DNA from 2 places in the Enterobacter bugandensis genome. Region 2 is predicted to be linked to the other one. Evidence: predicted binding sites of a transcription regulator. Region 2 holds the regulator's gene; the other holds the start of a gene.

Region 1 (7,916 bases), 3.2 Mb from region 2:
CGTCGTTCGGGTTAATCAGGAAGGTGCAGGCCTTCAGCTTTTCGGTTTCCGCGATAAGCGCGGGCAGGTCGGTGACGTTCTGCTCTTTCAGCACCCGCTGGAGCAGCCACAGGCCCATGATGTTCTTCAGCACGCGGTAGCGTCCTTCGGCACCGCCTTCGTTGGTGATATTGGCGGCCAGCGCGGCGTCGCTGGTGTAAGGCGTTTTGCTCTCAAAACCCATCAGCGACCAGGTGCCGGAGGAGAGATAGGCCGCGTCTTTGCTGGCGAGCGGCGAGGCAATGACCGCGCTTGCGGTGTCGTGACTGGCGACGGCGACAACGGGAATTTCATTCCCCTGCGGGCAAATCCACTGGCCGATGACATTGCCCGGATGGGTTGGCGCGCCGAACCAGGACGGCGAGGCGCCCGTCCATGCCAGCAGGTGTTCATCCCAGTTATCGGTGTTGATATTGACCAGCTGCGTGGTGGTGGCGTTGGTGTATTCCCAGTTCATGTTGCCGGTCAGACGATAGCTTAAGTAGTCCGGGATCAGCAGCGCATGCGCCACCTTTTCAACCAGCTCTGGCTGTTGCTCCACCAGCGCGCGCAGCTGGTACAGCGTGTTAAACGGCAGAAACTGAATGCCGCTGCGACCATAGATGTTCTCCTTGCCAAGCTGCGCGATGGCGTGCGCCATCAGCCCATCGGTGCGGCTGTCGCGGTAGGAGACGGGCAGGCCGACGCGTTCGCCGTGACTGTCCAGCAGCACGTAATCCACGCCCCAGGTATCAATGCCGATACTGTCGATGCGGATACCGTCTTCGCAGACGTTGTGAAGTCCGGTGCGGATCTCCGCCTCCAGCGCATCGATATCCCAGGTCACAAAACCGTCCTGTTTTTGCAGACAATTGGCGAAACGGTGCATTTCGCGAAGCGTAAGGGTGTGCTGGTCACAGTCCCAGGTGGCGAGCATTACACGGCCGCTGGATGCGCCTAAATCGACAGCCACACAATGGCGAAAAGTCATGGTCGGGTCCTTTCTTAAGTCATTAACGATGAGTGTAAGAAAGGGAAGAAATAGCCACCTTCTCTCCACTGACAGCCCAAATCTCGCGCTGGCAAGAAAGCAAAGGTGAACGTGAGGGAGTTCACAGTTTCCAGTAATGGTGGGGTTTGCAGGCAGTGTGACGCTGACCGCATTTCCCGATCTTTCCGCCTGTTTCTTGAAAAATCGGCAGCTTTTGCGCGGTTTACTGTCAAAAATTTAAGGTGAGCGTGGAGGGCCTTAATTACTATTTTGAGAACTTTTCTCATTGGTGGGGGCCGTTATGACCGTACTGCACAGCGTCGATTTTTTTCCTTCGGGGGCTTCTCCCGTCGCGATTGAGCCACGGCTTCCTCAGGCTGCGTTCCCGGAGCATCATCATGATTTTCATGAGATTGTGATTGTTGAGCACGGAACAGGCATCCACGTATTCAACGGTCAGCCGTATACCATCAGCGGCGGTACGGTGTGCTTCGTGCGCGACCACGACCGGCACCTGTATGAACATACCGACAACCTGTGTCTGACCAACGTGCTCTATCGTTCCCCGGATGCGTTCCAGTTTCTCTCCGGACTGAATCAGCTGTTGCCGCAGGAGAAGGACGGCCACTACCCGTCGCACTGGCGGGTGAATCAATCCACGTTACAGCAGGTGCGTCAGCTGGTGAGCCAGATGGAGCAGAGCGAGGACGGGCAGGAGACGCACGCGATTGCCACCCGCGAGCTGCTGTTTATGCAGTTGCTGGTGCTGCTGCGCCGAAGCAGCCTGGTGGAAGGGATGGAAAATAATGACGCACGGCTGAACCAGCTCATGGCCTGGCTGGAAGATCATTTCGCTGAAGATGTCTGCTGGGAAACGCTGGCGGACGACTTTTCGCTCTCGTTGCGCACGCTGCATCGTCAGCTCAAGCAGCATACCGGGCTCACGCCGCAGCGTTACCTTAACCGTCTGCGCCTGATCAAAGCGCGTCACCTTTTACGGCATACCGACGAAAGCGTTACAGAAATTGCTTATCGCTGCGGTTTCGGCGACAGTAATCACTTTTCGACGCTATTTCGCCGGGAATTTAGCTGGTCGCCGCGCGATATTCGTCAGGGGAAAGACGCGTTGCTTCAGTAACGCGAGGGCAGTCACCGTTTTCAGGCCGCAAAAAAGCTAATAATGCCCGGTTATTCGCCGTAGAGGTTGTGGTGTGGCCGCTCAGTTAATTCTTCGCAAAGATGATTTTTTTGCCTCCGCGAGTCAGGCCGTCGCGGTGGCCGACCGTTACCCGCAAAATGTCTTTGCCGAGCACACCCATGAGTTCTGCGAGCTGGTGCTGGTGTGGCGCGGCAACGGCCTGCACGTCCTCAACGACCGGCCCTACCGCATCACGCGCGGGGATCTGTTTTACATTCGCGCCGAAGACAAACACGCCTACGCCTCGGTTAACGATCTGGTGTTGCAGAACGTCATCTACTGCCCTGACAGGCTTAAACTGAATGTCGACTGGGCGAGCAACATTCCGGGCATTCTGAATGCCGGAGGCGAACCGCACTGGCGCTTAAGCAGCAGCGGCATGGCTCAGGTGCGCCAGACGATTTCCCAGCTGGAGCAGGAGAGCCAGAAGAGCGACCCGGTGGCAAACCAGATGTCGGAGCTGCTTTTCGCCCAGCTGGTGATGACCCTGAAGCGTCATCGTTACGCCACGGATAATCCCTCCGCCACCACGCAGGAAGCGCTGCTGGATAAGCTGATCGCCCGGCTTGCGGGCAGTCTGAACAAGAGTTTCGTACTGGAAAAATTCTGCGAGCAGGAGCAGTGCAGCGAGCGCGCGCTGCGCCAGCAGTTCCGCACCCAGACGGGGATGACGATAAACCATTACCTGCGCCAGCTGCGCATCTGCCACGCCCAGTATCTGTTACAGCATACGGAGCTGATGGTCAGTGAAGTGGCGATGCGCTGCGGCTTTGAGGACAGTAACTACTTTTCGGTGGTGTTTAACCGTGAGGTGGGGATGACGCCGGTTCAGTGGCGTCATCGCAGTCGAAAAGCAGCGTAATCAGTTCGCCATGCCGAGGCCGACGATATTGGCCGCAATGATAATCACCACGCAGCCCAGGCTCAGTACGCCAACCGGACGACGTCCGGCGTTGTTCCACTCCTTCAGCACCAGCCCAACCAGCCCGCCGCACAGCACGTAGAAGCTCATGTGCAGCATCCAGCTTATGTAGTCGTACTGCGGCGGAATGCTGGCGTGGCCCCAGGCGTAAAAGAAGAACTGCAGATACCACATCAGGCCGCCGAGCGCGGAGAGCAGAACGTTGGTGAAGATAAGCGGTTTTGCCAGCGAGAAATCGTCTTTTACCGACAGGTTCTTCACTTTTGCCAGACGAATGAAGCAGAAACCGAGGTTTACCAGCGCGCCGCCGCCCATGATCACCACATAGCTTGGCAGGGCAACATACAGCGGGTCAACGCCCAGCGCCGCAGCGGCGTCGTGCATCGGTTTGGCGGCGTTCATGGCGAACGACATGCCCGCCGAGAAGACCCCGCACATCACCGCCAGCAGCAGCCCTTTCTTCAGGTTGAACTCTTCGGCTCTGATGCCCATCTTGCGTTCTTTTAGCTGGCCTGCGCGAGTGACGATCCCCACGCCGATCACCGCCACCAGCACGCCCAGCAGCGTCATTCGGCCGCCCTGGGTGTTGATCAGCACGTCGAAATGGCCGTTAAGAATGGGCGTCATCAGCGTGCCGACGATCAGCGTAATGCCAATCGCGATGCCGATACCCATCGACATCCCGAGGTAGCGCATGGTCAGGCCGTAGTTGATGTTGCCGATGCCCCACATCGCGCCGAACAGGAATACCGGCAGCAGGGTGGAGGCGTTGAAGGAGGAGAAGTAGCCCCAGAAATCGGGCAGCAGCATGGCGCTGATTGTCCACGGCAAAATTAGCCAGGACACGGTACCGCCAACGGACCACATGGTTTCCCACGACCAGCTTTTCACCTTTTTGAACGGGGCATAGAAACAGGCTGCACTGGCTGCGCCTATTAAATGCCAGAAGATACCCATCGTAATCGCATGATTCATTTTTACGTCCTCATCGTTTTTATAGCCGGAGGCTTCCCCCCGACTTGATGAGTGTAAAAATTAGGCTGTTCAGGAACCTTCAGAAGGTTGCCGCACTTTTGTTTTGAATGGCAATCAGCACGTTAAGCGCGTGAGCAGACTCACAATTCTTTTATTTCTCAAAAACCGAATAACCTTATAAAAACTACGGCATTGATAATCATTTTCAATATCATTTAATTAACTATAATGAACCAACTGCTTACGCGGCATTAACAGCTGTGCCGCCCGACAATAATGGAGAGGATTATGAGTTATACACTGCCATCCCTGCCGTATGCCTACGACGCACTGGAACCGCATTTCGACAAGCAGACGATGGAAATCCATCACACTAAACACCACCAGACCTACGTGAACAACGCGAATGCTGCGCTGGAAAGCCTGCCAGAGTTCGCTAATCTGCCTGTTGAAGAGCTGATCACCAAGCTGGACCAGCTGCCAGCAGACAAGAAAACCGTACTGCGTAACAACGCGGGCGGTCACGCTAACCACAGCCTGTTCTGGAAAGGCCTGAAAACCGGCACCACCCTGCAGGGCGACCTGAAAGCGGCTATCGAGCGCGACTTCGGTTCCGTAGACAACTTCAAAGCGGAATTCGAAAAAGCCGCTGCAACCCGCTTCGGCTCTGGCTGGGCGTGGCTGGTTCTGAAAGGCGACAAGCTGGCAGTGGTTTCTACTGCTAACCAGGACTCCCCGCTGATGGGTGAAGCGATCTCTGGCGCATCCGGTTTCCCAATCCTGGGTCTGGACGTGTGGGAACACGCTTACTACCTGAAGTTCCAGAACCGTCGCCCTGACTACATCAAAGCGTTCTGGGATGTCGTGAACTGGGACGAAGCAGCAGCGCGTTTCGCCGCTAAAAAATAAGGTTGCATTGACGCCTGTGAGAAGCGAGTCTGATGACTCGCTTTTTTTGTATCTGCGTAATGGAGGCAGCGATGCATTACCCGGTGAACGTGTTTACAGGCAAGGTAAGGGAGTACGACGGCAGCCGCCCGAGCGCCATCGCCAAAGTGCAGGTTGACGGTGAGCTGTCGCTGACCGAGCTCGGGCTTGTGGGCGACCAGCAGGCCGAAAAGAAAATCCACGGCGGGCCCGATCGCGCGCTGTGCCACTATCCGCGCGAGCACTATCAGCACTGGAAAACCGAATTTCCTGAGCAGGCGGACCTCTTCGTCGCGCCCGCGTTTGGCGAAAATCTCTCAACGGAAGGGCTGACGGAAAAGAACGTCTTTATTGGCGATATTTACCGCTGGGGCGATGCCCTGATTCAGGTCACCCAGCCACGCTCGCCGTGCTTCAAGCTCAACTACCATTTCGGTATTCAGGATATGTCGGCCCAGCTGCAAAACGCGGGTAAAACCGGCTGGCTGTACCGCGTGGTGCTTGCAGGACAAGTATCTGCGGATGCCCCGCTTGAGCTCGCGTCGCGTTTGAGCGACGTGTCCGTTTACGACGCCTGCGCGATTGCCTGGCATATGCCTTTTGACGATGAACAGTATCATCGCCTGCTGTCGGCGGCGGGGTTGTCTACCAGTTGGACGAGAACGATGCAGAAGCGGCGTATAAGCGGGAAGATCGAGAGTAGTTCGCGGAGATTGTGGGGGAAATAGGTTCCGTAGAAAGTAGGCCGGGTAAGGCGAAGCCGCCACCCGGCACATACCGTTACGAACGCTTATACAGCGGTAGCCACAGCGTTAACCGCAGCCCGCCCAGCGGGCTGTCGTCGGCTTTCACCCAGCCGCGGTGCTGCTGCATGGCGGTTTCTACAATCGCCAGCCCCAGCCCCGTGCCGCCGGACTCACGGTCTCGCGCTTCGTCGGTGCGGTAGAACGGACGGAAAATCTGCTCGCGATCTTCCGGGCTGACGCCAGGACCGTCGTCATCGACAATAACGGTGATCCCGTCTTTATCCACCGAGAACGCCACTTCAATCTTCGTGTGCGAGTAGCGCAGGGCGTTACGCACGATATTCTCCAGCGCGCTTTCCAGCGCGTTGGGGTTACCGTACAGCGGCCACGGGCCCGGCGGGAAGTTGACGGTGAACGATTTACCCATCTGCTCCGCTTCGAACGCCGCGTTGTCCAGCACCTCGTGCCACAGGTGATTGGCTTTCACCGTTTCGCTCACCAGCGCGTTTTTCTGCTGGTTGCGCGACATCACCAGCAGATCGTTAATCATGCTGTCCAGACGGTGCGCTTCCGTTTCAATACGCTCCAGCTCTTTGCTCTCCCCGCTGCGGCGACGCAGCAGGGCGGTGCCCAGCTGTAAGCGCGTGAGCGGCGTACGCAGTTCGTGTGAGATGTCCGACAGCAGGCGTTGCTGGGCCGTCATCATCCGATCAAGCGCGCTGACCATCTGGTTAAAACTGGTGCCGGCGGCCAGGAACTCCTGCGGCCCGGATTCCAGCTCCGGATGCTGCCTGAGGTTGCCTTGTGCCACTTCGTCCGCCGCATTTTTCAGCTTACGCGCCGGTTTCGCCAGGCTCCACGCCAGCCATAACAGCAGCGGGGAACTGACCAGCATCGTGACGATCAGCAGCAGAAGCGGACGGTCAAACAGCAGGTTGATGAAGTCGGACTGGGAACTGCTCGCAGGGCGAATCAGGTAGAGCTGGTAGTTATCTTCCCCATCCCGTACCGAGAAAGGGCCGACCATCTCTACCCGACCATATTTCTTTTTCTGTGGGTGATCGGCGTTATCCGCCTGGCCAATAAAGTTGCGGATAATCTGCATTTCATTGCGATCGGCGCCAATCACGCGGCCTTCGCTGGTAACCAGCAAAAGACGTTGTCCTGGCGGCGCCCACTTGTCGATAGCGCGAAACAGCCTGCGCCACCACATTAAATCGTTCGGCGGATCGTTTGCCAGCTCCGCTTCCACGTGCTGCTCGATCATCACGCCCTGACGTTGCTCGCTGTCGAGAAGCTCCGTCATCTGGCGTGAGTCGAGTTTTGGCAACATCAAAACGAGCATTAAAACCAGTGCCAGCGTCAGCCAGAAGATGGCGAAGATGCGGGCGGTTAAGCTGCCTATCATGAAGCAGAAACCATCAGATAACCGCGACCACGCAGGGTTTTAAACCATGGGTGACCGTCTTTACGCTCCGGCAGCTTGCGGCGCAGGTTAGAGATGTGCATGTCGATGGCGCGGTCAAACGGCGTGAGGCGTTTGCCCAGCACTTCCTGGCTTAAATGTTCACGCGATACCACCTGGCCAAGATGTTGCGCCAGTAGATACAGCAGGGTGAACTCGGTGCCAGTAAGCTCGAGCGTCTGGCCGTCGAAGCTTGCTTCCTGACGTCCCGGGTTCAGGCTCAGGGAGTCCACTTCCAGCGTTGGCGAGCTGTTGTCGGTATTCTGCTGCTGCTCGCTCCAGTGGGAACGGCGCAGGATCGCGCGAATACGGGCCACCAGTTCACGGTCGTTGAACGGCTTCGGTAAATAGTCATCCGCACCCAGCTCAAGGCCGAGAACGCGGTCAAGCTCGCTGCCGCGGGCGGTCAGCATGATAACGGGGGTCTGGTGTGTCTGGCGAAGCTCTTTCAGCGTATCAATACCGTTTTTCTTTGGCATCATTACGTCGAGCAAAAGTAGATCGATGCTGTCGTCAAGGAGACTCAGCGCCTGCTCGCCATCATGGGCAACCAGGACGTTGAAACCTTCCATGTCGAGCAACTCCTTTAAAAGGGATGTGAGCTCTCGGTCATCGTCAACTAACAGGATTTTATTCATTGTTTAAATACCTCCGAGGCAGAAATTACGACATCA
Region 2 (7,916 bases):
AACCGTACCGTAGGTCTGCGTGATACCTGGACCAAGATCGGCGAATAATAACGTTGCACTGGTCAATGAGAAACAAACGCCGCTTATAGCGGCGTTTTTTTATTTAATGATCATATCGTTAAAGTAGGCCCGTAATTAGGCCAGCTAAAATTTTGGTCAATGCGGTGCTACTTATTTTTAAAAAAAGTTTGTCTGTTTCATAAAATGGAGAATAAAGACAAATACGGGTTTTATTACGATCTGATACGCTGAAATTACCGGCTCTACCCCCGCCACACCTCGCATCCGGCCAAATGTTACAAAGCACTACCAATTATGTGCACTTCGTCATAATCCTGACTTTTGCCCACTGAAAAGCATTGATAATTCGCGTCGCGAAAAATAACCTAAAGACGGTAGTTAATTCGAGGGTATTTATAACTACCCCTGGCCTTTTGGTCTTTTATATTTTCGCCGTTTAAGGCGTTTTAATTCGTCAAAGAGGAATAATCTATGCGTACGTTCAGTGGCAAACGTAGTGCGCTGGCGCTGGCTATTGCCGGTGTGACAGCAATGTCGGGCCTGGTGGTGACACCAGAGGCAAAAGCAGCAGGTTTCATCGAAGATTCTACCCTCACTGGCGGTATTTATTACTGGCAGCGCGAACGTGACCGTAAAGATGTCACAGAAGATAAATACAAAACCAACCTCTCTCACTCTACCTGGAACGCCAACCTGGACTTCCAGTCAGGCTACGCCGCCGATATGTTCGGTCTGGATATTGCCGCGTTTACGGCGATTGAAATGGCTGAAAATGGCGACAGCGGCCACCCGAACGAAATTGCCTTCTCCTCCAGTAATAAAGCCTATGACGAAGACTGGTCAGGGGATAAAAGCGGTATCAGCCTTTATAAGGCCGCAGCGAAATTCAAATACGGCCCGGTATGGGCGCGTGGGGGCTATATTCAGCCAACCGGCCAGACGCTGTTAGCGCCGCACTGGAGCTTTATGCCTGGTACCTATCAGGGGGCAGAAGCCGGGGCTAATTTTGACTACGGTGATGCAGGTGCGTTGAGCTTCTCCTATATGTGGACCAACGAGTACAAAGCGCCGTGGCACATTGAGATGGACAAGTTCTACCAGAACGATAAGAAAACCAAAGTCGATTACCTCCACTCGCTGGGCGCGAAGTACGATTTCAAAAACGATCTGGTTCTGGAAGCCGCATTTGGTCAGGCGGAAGGCTATATCGATCAGTATTTTGCTAAAGCCAGCTACAAATTTGATATCGCCGGTAGTCCGCTGAGCACTAGCTACCAGTTCTACGGTACGCGCGATAAGGTCAGCGATGGCAGCGTAAACGACATTTATAACGGCACCGCGTGGCTGCAGGCGTTAACCTTCGGCTATAAGGTCGGTCAGGTTGATTTGCGTCTGGAAGGCACATGGGTGAAGGCTGAAGGGCAGCAGGGCTACTTCCTGCAGCGTATGACGCCGACCTATGCCTCATCCAACGGTCGTCTGGATATCTGGTGGGATAACCGCTCAGACTTCAACGCCGACGGCGAGAAAGCGGTCTTCTTCGGCGCCATGTATGACCTGAAAAACTGGAACCTGCCGGGCTGGGCGGTGGGCGCTTCTTACGCTTACGCCTGGGATGCAAAACCAGCAGACATGGCGACGCCGGATGCGTACTACGATCCAAACTATCGCCTGAAAGAGTCCTCCTACAGCCTGGATGCTATCTACACCCTGCAGGATGGCCGCGCGAAAGGCACGATGTTCAAGCTGCACTTTACGCAGTATGACAACCACTCCGATATCCCAAGCTATGCGGGCGGTTACGGCAACATCTTCCAGGATGAACGTGACGTCAAATTCATGGTTATCGCCCCATTCACCATCTTCTGATGAGCACACCGGCGGGCTGAGTCCCGCCGGTCTGGAGACTGCATATGATGAAAAAAATCGTAATCGTCGCGCTGATGGCATCAGGGCTGGTGGCGTGTGTTCAGACTCAGGCGCCGAAAGAGGACGCCCGTCTGAAGGAGGCGTATAGCGCCTGTATTAATACCGCGGAAGGATCGCCTGAGAAAATTGAAGCCTGCCAGAGCGTGCTAAATGTGTTAAAGAAAGAGAAAGCGCATGAGGCGTTCGCGACGCAGGAGAATGTTCGCGTGATGGATTATCAGGCCTGCATTCAGGCACGTAAAACCGGTAACGATCAGGAAGTGGCGAAGCGTTGCGATAAAATCTGGAACGAGATACGCAATAACAACAAATAAGTTGCTCTACGCCCGGTGCACTTTGCTTACCGGGCTTTTTTCAGGCAAAAAAAAGCCAACCTTACGGCTGGCTCAGAGTATGAACGCTAACTTATTTTGTGTCGTGAGCGTGTTCATTCTCGCGGCAATCCCCTTCAGCGCAGTGACCGTAAAGGTACAGGCTGTGGTTGGTCAGGCGAATGCCATGACGAGCTGCGATTTCACGCTGACGCGCTTCGATGGAATCATCGCTAAATTCAATGACCTTGCCGCAATCGAGGCAGATCAGGTGATCGTGGTGATGCTGCTGGGTCAGTTCGAATACAGATTTACCGCCTTCGAAATTATGACGGGTAACAATGCCCGCGTCATCAAACTGGTTCAGCACGCGATATACGGTGGCCAGCCCAATCTCTTCACCCATGTCGATAAGACGTTTATAAAGGTCTTCCGCACTGACATGGTGATTGTCTGGACCCTGAAGCACTTCCAGGATTTTTAACCGAGGAAGCGTTACTTTCAGGCCAGCCTTCTTTAATGCGGTGTTGTTGTCAGTCATGCGGAATCTGTCCTGTTGCTAAACGATTCACTTCTCTGGGAAGTGACAGAAAATGCACCTGGGATAATGCGTCTCATTATAGAACTGCCATGCCTAAATGAAAACTGCAAGTCTCAGGCAAAGTATGCTTATAAAAACGTGGTATCACCTACAAACTTGCTCAAAGGAAACCACATTTTGCCAGGGAGACATTGTACAGGTCTGGGCGAAAAAGTTAAAAGTTTGTAGCAATTAATTTAATCGGTTTTACCTGGAAAAGGGCGCAACCCGCGTTGCGCCGTAAAAAATCAGGCGTTGAGAATATCGTCCAGATGCAGTTCTTCGCGGATCTGCTTAACCCACTTCTCTACACGCTCTGCGGTCAGTTCTGGCTGACGGTCTTCGTCAATGGCAAGTCCGACAAAATGATCGTCATCGGCCAGGCCTTTAGAGGCTTCGAAGTGGTAACCGGCAGTCGGCCAGTGGCCCACAATAACCGCGCCATTAGGCTCAATGATGTCGCGAATCGTCCCCAGCGCATCACAGAAGTACTCGGCGTAATCTTCCTGATCGCCACAACCGAACAGGGCAACCAGCTTGCCGTTGAAGTCCACCTCTTCCAGCGTCGGGAAGAAATCGTCCCAGTCGCACTGGGCTTCACCATAGTACCAGGTTGGAATACCCAGCAGCAGAATGTCATAGCCCTCGAGATCTTCTTTGCTGCTCTTGGCGATGTCATGCACATCAGCAACGTCTTTACCGAGCTGTTTCTGAATGTTTTTTGCGATATTTTCGGTATTGCCGGTATCACTGCCGAAGAAAATGCCGATGATTGCCATGAGTAAAATAACCTCTTGAAACTTAATGGTATGGTGGCGCAATTCGGCCACGGATAAGGGCAATAATAGCAGAACTGGCAACCCTGCGGAAACCGCTATCGCGCAGGACTGCACTCTGTGCTACATGAAAAGGGCGATAAAGGGGTTTTTCAGACTTATGCCTGGCTGCGCAGCGTCTCGAGTTGGGCGATGAGCATCTCTTCAATAAGCTCGCTGCGGCTGATGTTACGCGCCTCTGCCAGCTCGTTAAGCGCATCGACCGCGTCGGCGTTGAGCTTCAGTTCGACACGCTTAAGCCCACGATTTTTATCGCGTTTAAGCTGATTGCGTTTATTGATACGCAGCTGTTCATCGCGCGAAAGCGGATTCGTTTTCGGTCGTCCCGGTCGACGCTCATTCGCGAACAGATCTAGTGTCGTACGGTCCGTTTGTTCTTTGGCCATGATTATGAGACTTCGGGGGAAACACGCCGCCCTGCTAAAGCCCGGGCGATAAGCGCGCCATCATACATCACCAAAAACGGCACGCCAACGACTGGAAGCCCGTCATCTTCCAGTCGCTCTCTTTTTAATCAATTTGCAGTATCAGCGAGATAGCGGCGAATGGCGCGCAGTACAGCATCAGGTTTTTCCGCATGCACCCAGTGTCCGGCACCGGCAATGACGTGGGCGCGCGCCTGCGGGAATTGTGCCAGCAGCGTGTCGCGGTACGCGTCGGTAATATAAGGAGAGTTACCGCCGCGAATAAAGAGGGCAGGGTGTGGCCAGGTGGGAACGGTTTCCCAGCCCACGATGTTGTTGTACTGGTCCCACAGCACCGGCACGTTAAAACGCCACTGCCCGTCAACAAACGACTTCAAAAGGAACTGCACCACGCCTTCTTCATCAAGATGCTCACGCATAACCGCTGCCGCCTGCTGACGAGTGGAAACGCCAGCTTCGGTTACGGCATTGATCGCCGCGAAAATCTCATCGTGACGGCGAACGTCGTAACCCACAGGCGCAACGTCAATCACCACAAGCCCGGAAATTCGCTCTGGCGCCAGCGCGGTGAGCGCCATAACCGCTTTACCGCCCATTGAATGCCCGATGAGGGTCACCTTCTGCAGGTTGTGCGCGTCCAGCGTATCCAGCAGATCCTGCGCCATTGCCGCATAGGTCATTTCGTCTGAGCGGCCGGAAAGCCCGTGGTTGCGCATATCGACCTGTAAAATATCGTGATCGGTAACCAAATCGCGGGCCAGCACGCCCAGGTTATCCAGGCTGCCAAAAAGTCCATGAACCAGCACGATGGGGGAATTATTGTTCGGCGATTGTGCAGTTTGCGCTCGGGTATTCAATTTCATGGCAAAGTTCTTTTTTTACGTATGTCAGGTTAGGGTATCATGTTGACCATTCTGCCGCCCGGCTGCAAGGTTCCAGTTTAATCTGACTTTTGCCGCCAACCTGGTTTGACGCTATCCGCTGTTGGGATTTGACCTTATAATCCCAATGACTTGTATTCAGATAAGATATCGCACTGGATTAAGATGAAAACAATCGAAGTTGATGACGAACTCTATCAGTATATTGCCAGCCAGACGCGGCATATCGGGGAGAGCGCGTCCGACATTTTACGGCGCATGCTTAAAATTTCCGCCGCTTCACAGCCTGCCACCCCAGTTACCAAAGATGTCGTGTCTCAGCCGAGCGTTGCTGCACAAGCAAAACCTGCCGTGACGCCGGTAAAAGATAAAGTGCGCGCGATGCGCGAACTGCTGCTCTCCGACGAATATGCGGAGCAGAAAAAGGCGGTTAACCGTTTTATGCTGGTGCTGTCTACACTTTACTCCCTGGATAACAAAGCGTTTGCTGAAGCGACCGAGTCGCTGCACGGCCGTACCCGCGTCTATTTCGCGGGCGACGAGCAGACGCTGCTGCAAAATGGCAATCAAACCAAACCTAAACATGTCCCTGGCACTCCGTACTGGGTGATCACCAATACCAATACGGGCCGCAAGTGCAGCATGATTGAACACATCATGCAGTCCATGCAGTTCCCGGCGGAATTGATTGAAAAGGTTTGCGGTACAATTTAACCCTTGCATCATAAGGACCCGGTAATGGCAAATCACAGCCGTGCAGGCCAACCTGCACAACAAAGCGATTTGATTAACGTCGCTCAGCTGACCGCGCAGTATTACGTGCTGAAACCGGTCGTGGGCAACGCAGAACACTCAGTGAAGTTTGGTACATCTGGTCACCGCGGCAGCGCGGCGCGCCACAGCTTTAACGAACCGCACATTCTGGCCATTGCTCAGGCCATTGCGGAAGAGCGCGCTAAAAACGGCGTTACCGGTCCGTGCTACGTGGGCAAAGATACCCATGCGCTGTCTGAACCGGCGTTTATTTCCGTGCTGGAAGTGCTGGCGGCGAACGGTGTTGACGTGATTGTTCAGGAGAACAATGGGTTTACTCCAACACCGGCGGTATCAAACGCGATCCTTGTGCACAATAAAAAAGGTGGCGCGCAGGCTGACGGTATCGTCATCACGCCATCCCACAACCCGCCGGAAGACGGTGGTATCAAATACAACCCGCCTAACGGCGGCCCGGCTGACACTAACGTCACCAAAGTGGTGGAAGATCGTGCAAACGCGCTGCTGGCCGACGGTCTGAAAGGCGTTAAACGTATTTCTCTTGATGAGGCGATGGCTTCCGGCCACGTGAAAGAGCAGGATCTGGTTCAGCCGTTTGTGGAAGGGCTGGCGGATATCGTCGATATGGCGGCGATTCAGAAAGCTGGCCTGAAGTTGGGCGTGGATCCGCTGGGCGGCTCCGGTATTGAGTACTGGAAGCGCATCGCCGAGCACTACAAGCTGGATCTGATCATCGTGAACGATCACGTCGATCAGACCTTCCGCTTTATGCACCTGGACAAAGACGGCGCGATCCGTATGGACTGCTCCTCCGAATGCGCGATGGCGGGCCTGCTGGCGCTGCGCGATAAATTCGACCTGGCGTTTGCTAACGACCCGGACTATGACCGTCACGGCATCGTCACCCCTGCCGGGCTGATGAACCCGAACCACTATCTGGCTGTTGCGATCAACTACCTGTTCCAGCACCGTCCGCAGTGGGGCAAAGAGGTGGCTGTCGGTAAAACGCTCGTCTCTTCTGCGATGATCGACCGCGTGGTGGACGCGCTGGGCCGCAAGCTGGTGGAAGTGCCGGTAGGCTTCAAGTGGTTCGTTGACGGTCTGCACGACGGCAGCTTTGGCTTCGGCGGCGAAGAGAGCGCAGGCGCGTCCTTCCTGCGTTTCGACGGCACCCCGTGGTCAACCGATAAAGACGGCATCATCATGTGCCTGCTGGCGGCGGAGATTACCGCGGTTACCGGTAAAAACCCGCAGGAACATTACAACGAGCTGGCTGCACGCTTTGGTGCACCAAGCTATAACCGTATTCAGGCTGGCGCGACCTCTGCGCAAAAAGCGGCTTTGTCCAAACTCTCTCCGGAGATGGTGAGCGCAAGCACTCTGGCAGGCGATCCGATCACCGCGCGTCTGACGGCGGCACCGGGTAACGGTGCGTCTATCGGCGGCCTGAAAGTGATGACCGAAAATGGCTGGTTCGCCGCGCGTCCGTCCGGTACGGAAGATGCGTACAAGATCTATTGCGAAAGCTTCCTCGGCGCTGAGCATCGCCAGCAGATTGAGAAAGAAGCGGTAGAGATTGTCAGCGAAGTGCTGAAAAACGCATAAGTCGTGTTCTGGTGCGGGCTGATGCCCTCACCCCGGCCCTCTCCCACGGGGAGAGGGAGAAAACACTAAAAACGGCAACCTCAGGGTTGCCGTTTTGCTTTTACCTAACTGTGTTTGTTCTTCAATTCAAATCTCGGCGACACCAGACCGTACAGCGTCCAGCCCATAAAGGTCACTATCGCCCCGTACAGCATCGCCTCCTGGCCAGACGAGTAGAGTGCATAGAAGCTGTATATCGCCCCAACCAGCGCCACGATATTCGCTACTCGCGCTTTGTGCGGATCCACCTTCGCCACCTTCTGAATGATCGCCAGCGCCGCCATCGACAGAATATACGGGATGATGTTCGTCACCACCGCCAGGTTGACCAGCACGTTGAACTGGCTGTTCAGCGACGGGCTGATGGTCATTAGCGATAATCCGCTCTGGAAGATGACAATTGCCAGCATACCCTGCACCGGCGCATCGGCTTTGGTCACGCGGGAGAAGATTTTCGGGAAATAGCCTTCATCTGCCGAAGATTTAAAAACCTGTGCAATGGTGAACTGCCAGCC

The links. The regulator Fur, encoded in region 2, represses iron uptake genes when iron is present. The targets are predictions, from matches to a motif close to ATAATAATGAGAACNACTATCAA.
Region 1: a site for Fur is predicted at 4,297-4,319, ahead of sodA (superoxide dismutase [Mn]). Genes of this name have one in related genera too.

Annotation. Positions count from the first base shown of each region.
Region 1 is NZ_LT992502.1:4,598,725-4,606,640, reverse strand. It holds gene rhaB (rhamnulokinase) at 1-1,009, opposite strand, end outside; gene rhaS (HTH-type transcriptional activator RhaS) at 1,311-2,147, shown strand; gene rhaR (HTH-type transcriptional activator RhaR) at 2,221-3,069, shown strand; gene rhaT (L-rhamnose/proton symporter RhaT) at 3,070-4,104, opposite strand; gene sodA (superoxide dismutase [Mn]) at 4,393-5,013, shown strand; gene yiiM (6-hydroxyaminopurine reductase) at 5,085-5,759, shown strand; gene cpxA (envelope stress sensor histidine kinase CpxA) at 5,812-7,185, opposite strand; gene cpxR (envelope stress response regulator transcription factor CpxR) at 7,182-7,880, opposite strand.
Region 2 is NZ_LT992502.1:1,356,160-1,364,075, forward strand. It holds gene glnS (glutamine--tRNA ligase) at 1-48, shown strand, start outside; gene chiP (chitoporin ChiP) at 493-1,890, shown strand; gene chiQ (ChiQ/YbfN family lipoprotein) at 1,938-2,264, shown strand; gene fur (ferric iron uptake transcriptional regulator) at 2,356-2,802, opposite strand; gene fldA (flavodoxin FldA) at 3,090-3,620, opposite strand; gene ybfE (LexA regulated protein) at 3,776-4,063, opposite strand; gene ybfF (esterase) at 4,192-4,965, opposite strand; gene seqA (replication initiation negative regulator SeqA) at 5,149-5,697, shown strand; gene pgm (phosphoglucomutase (alpha-D-glucose-1,6-bisphosphate-dependent)) at 5,722-7,362, shown strand; gene potE (putrescine-ornithine antiporter) at 7,467-7,916, opposite strand, start outside.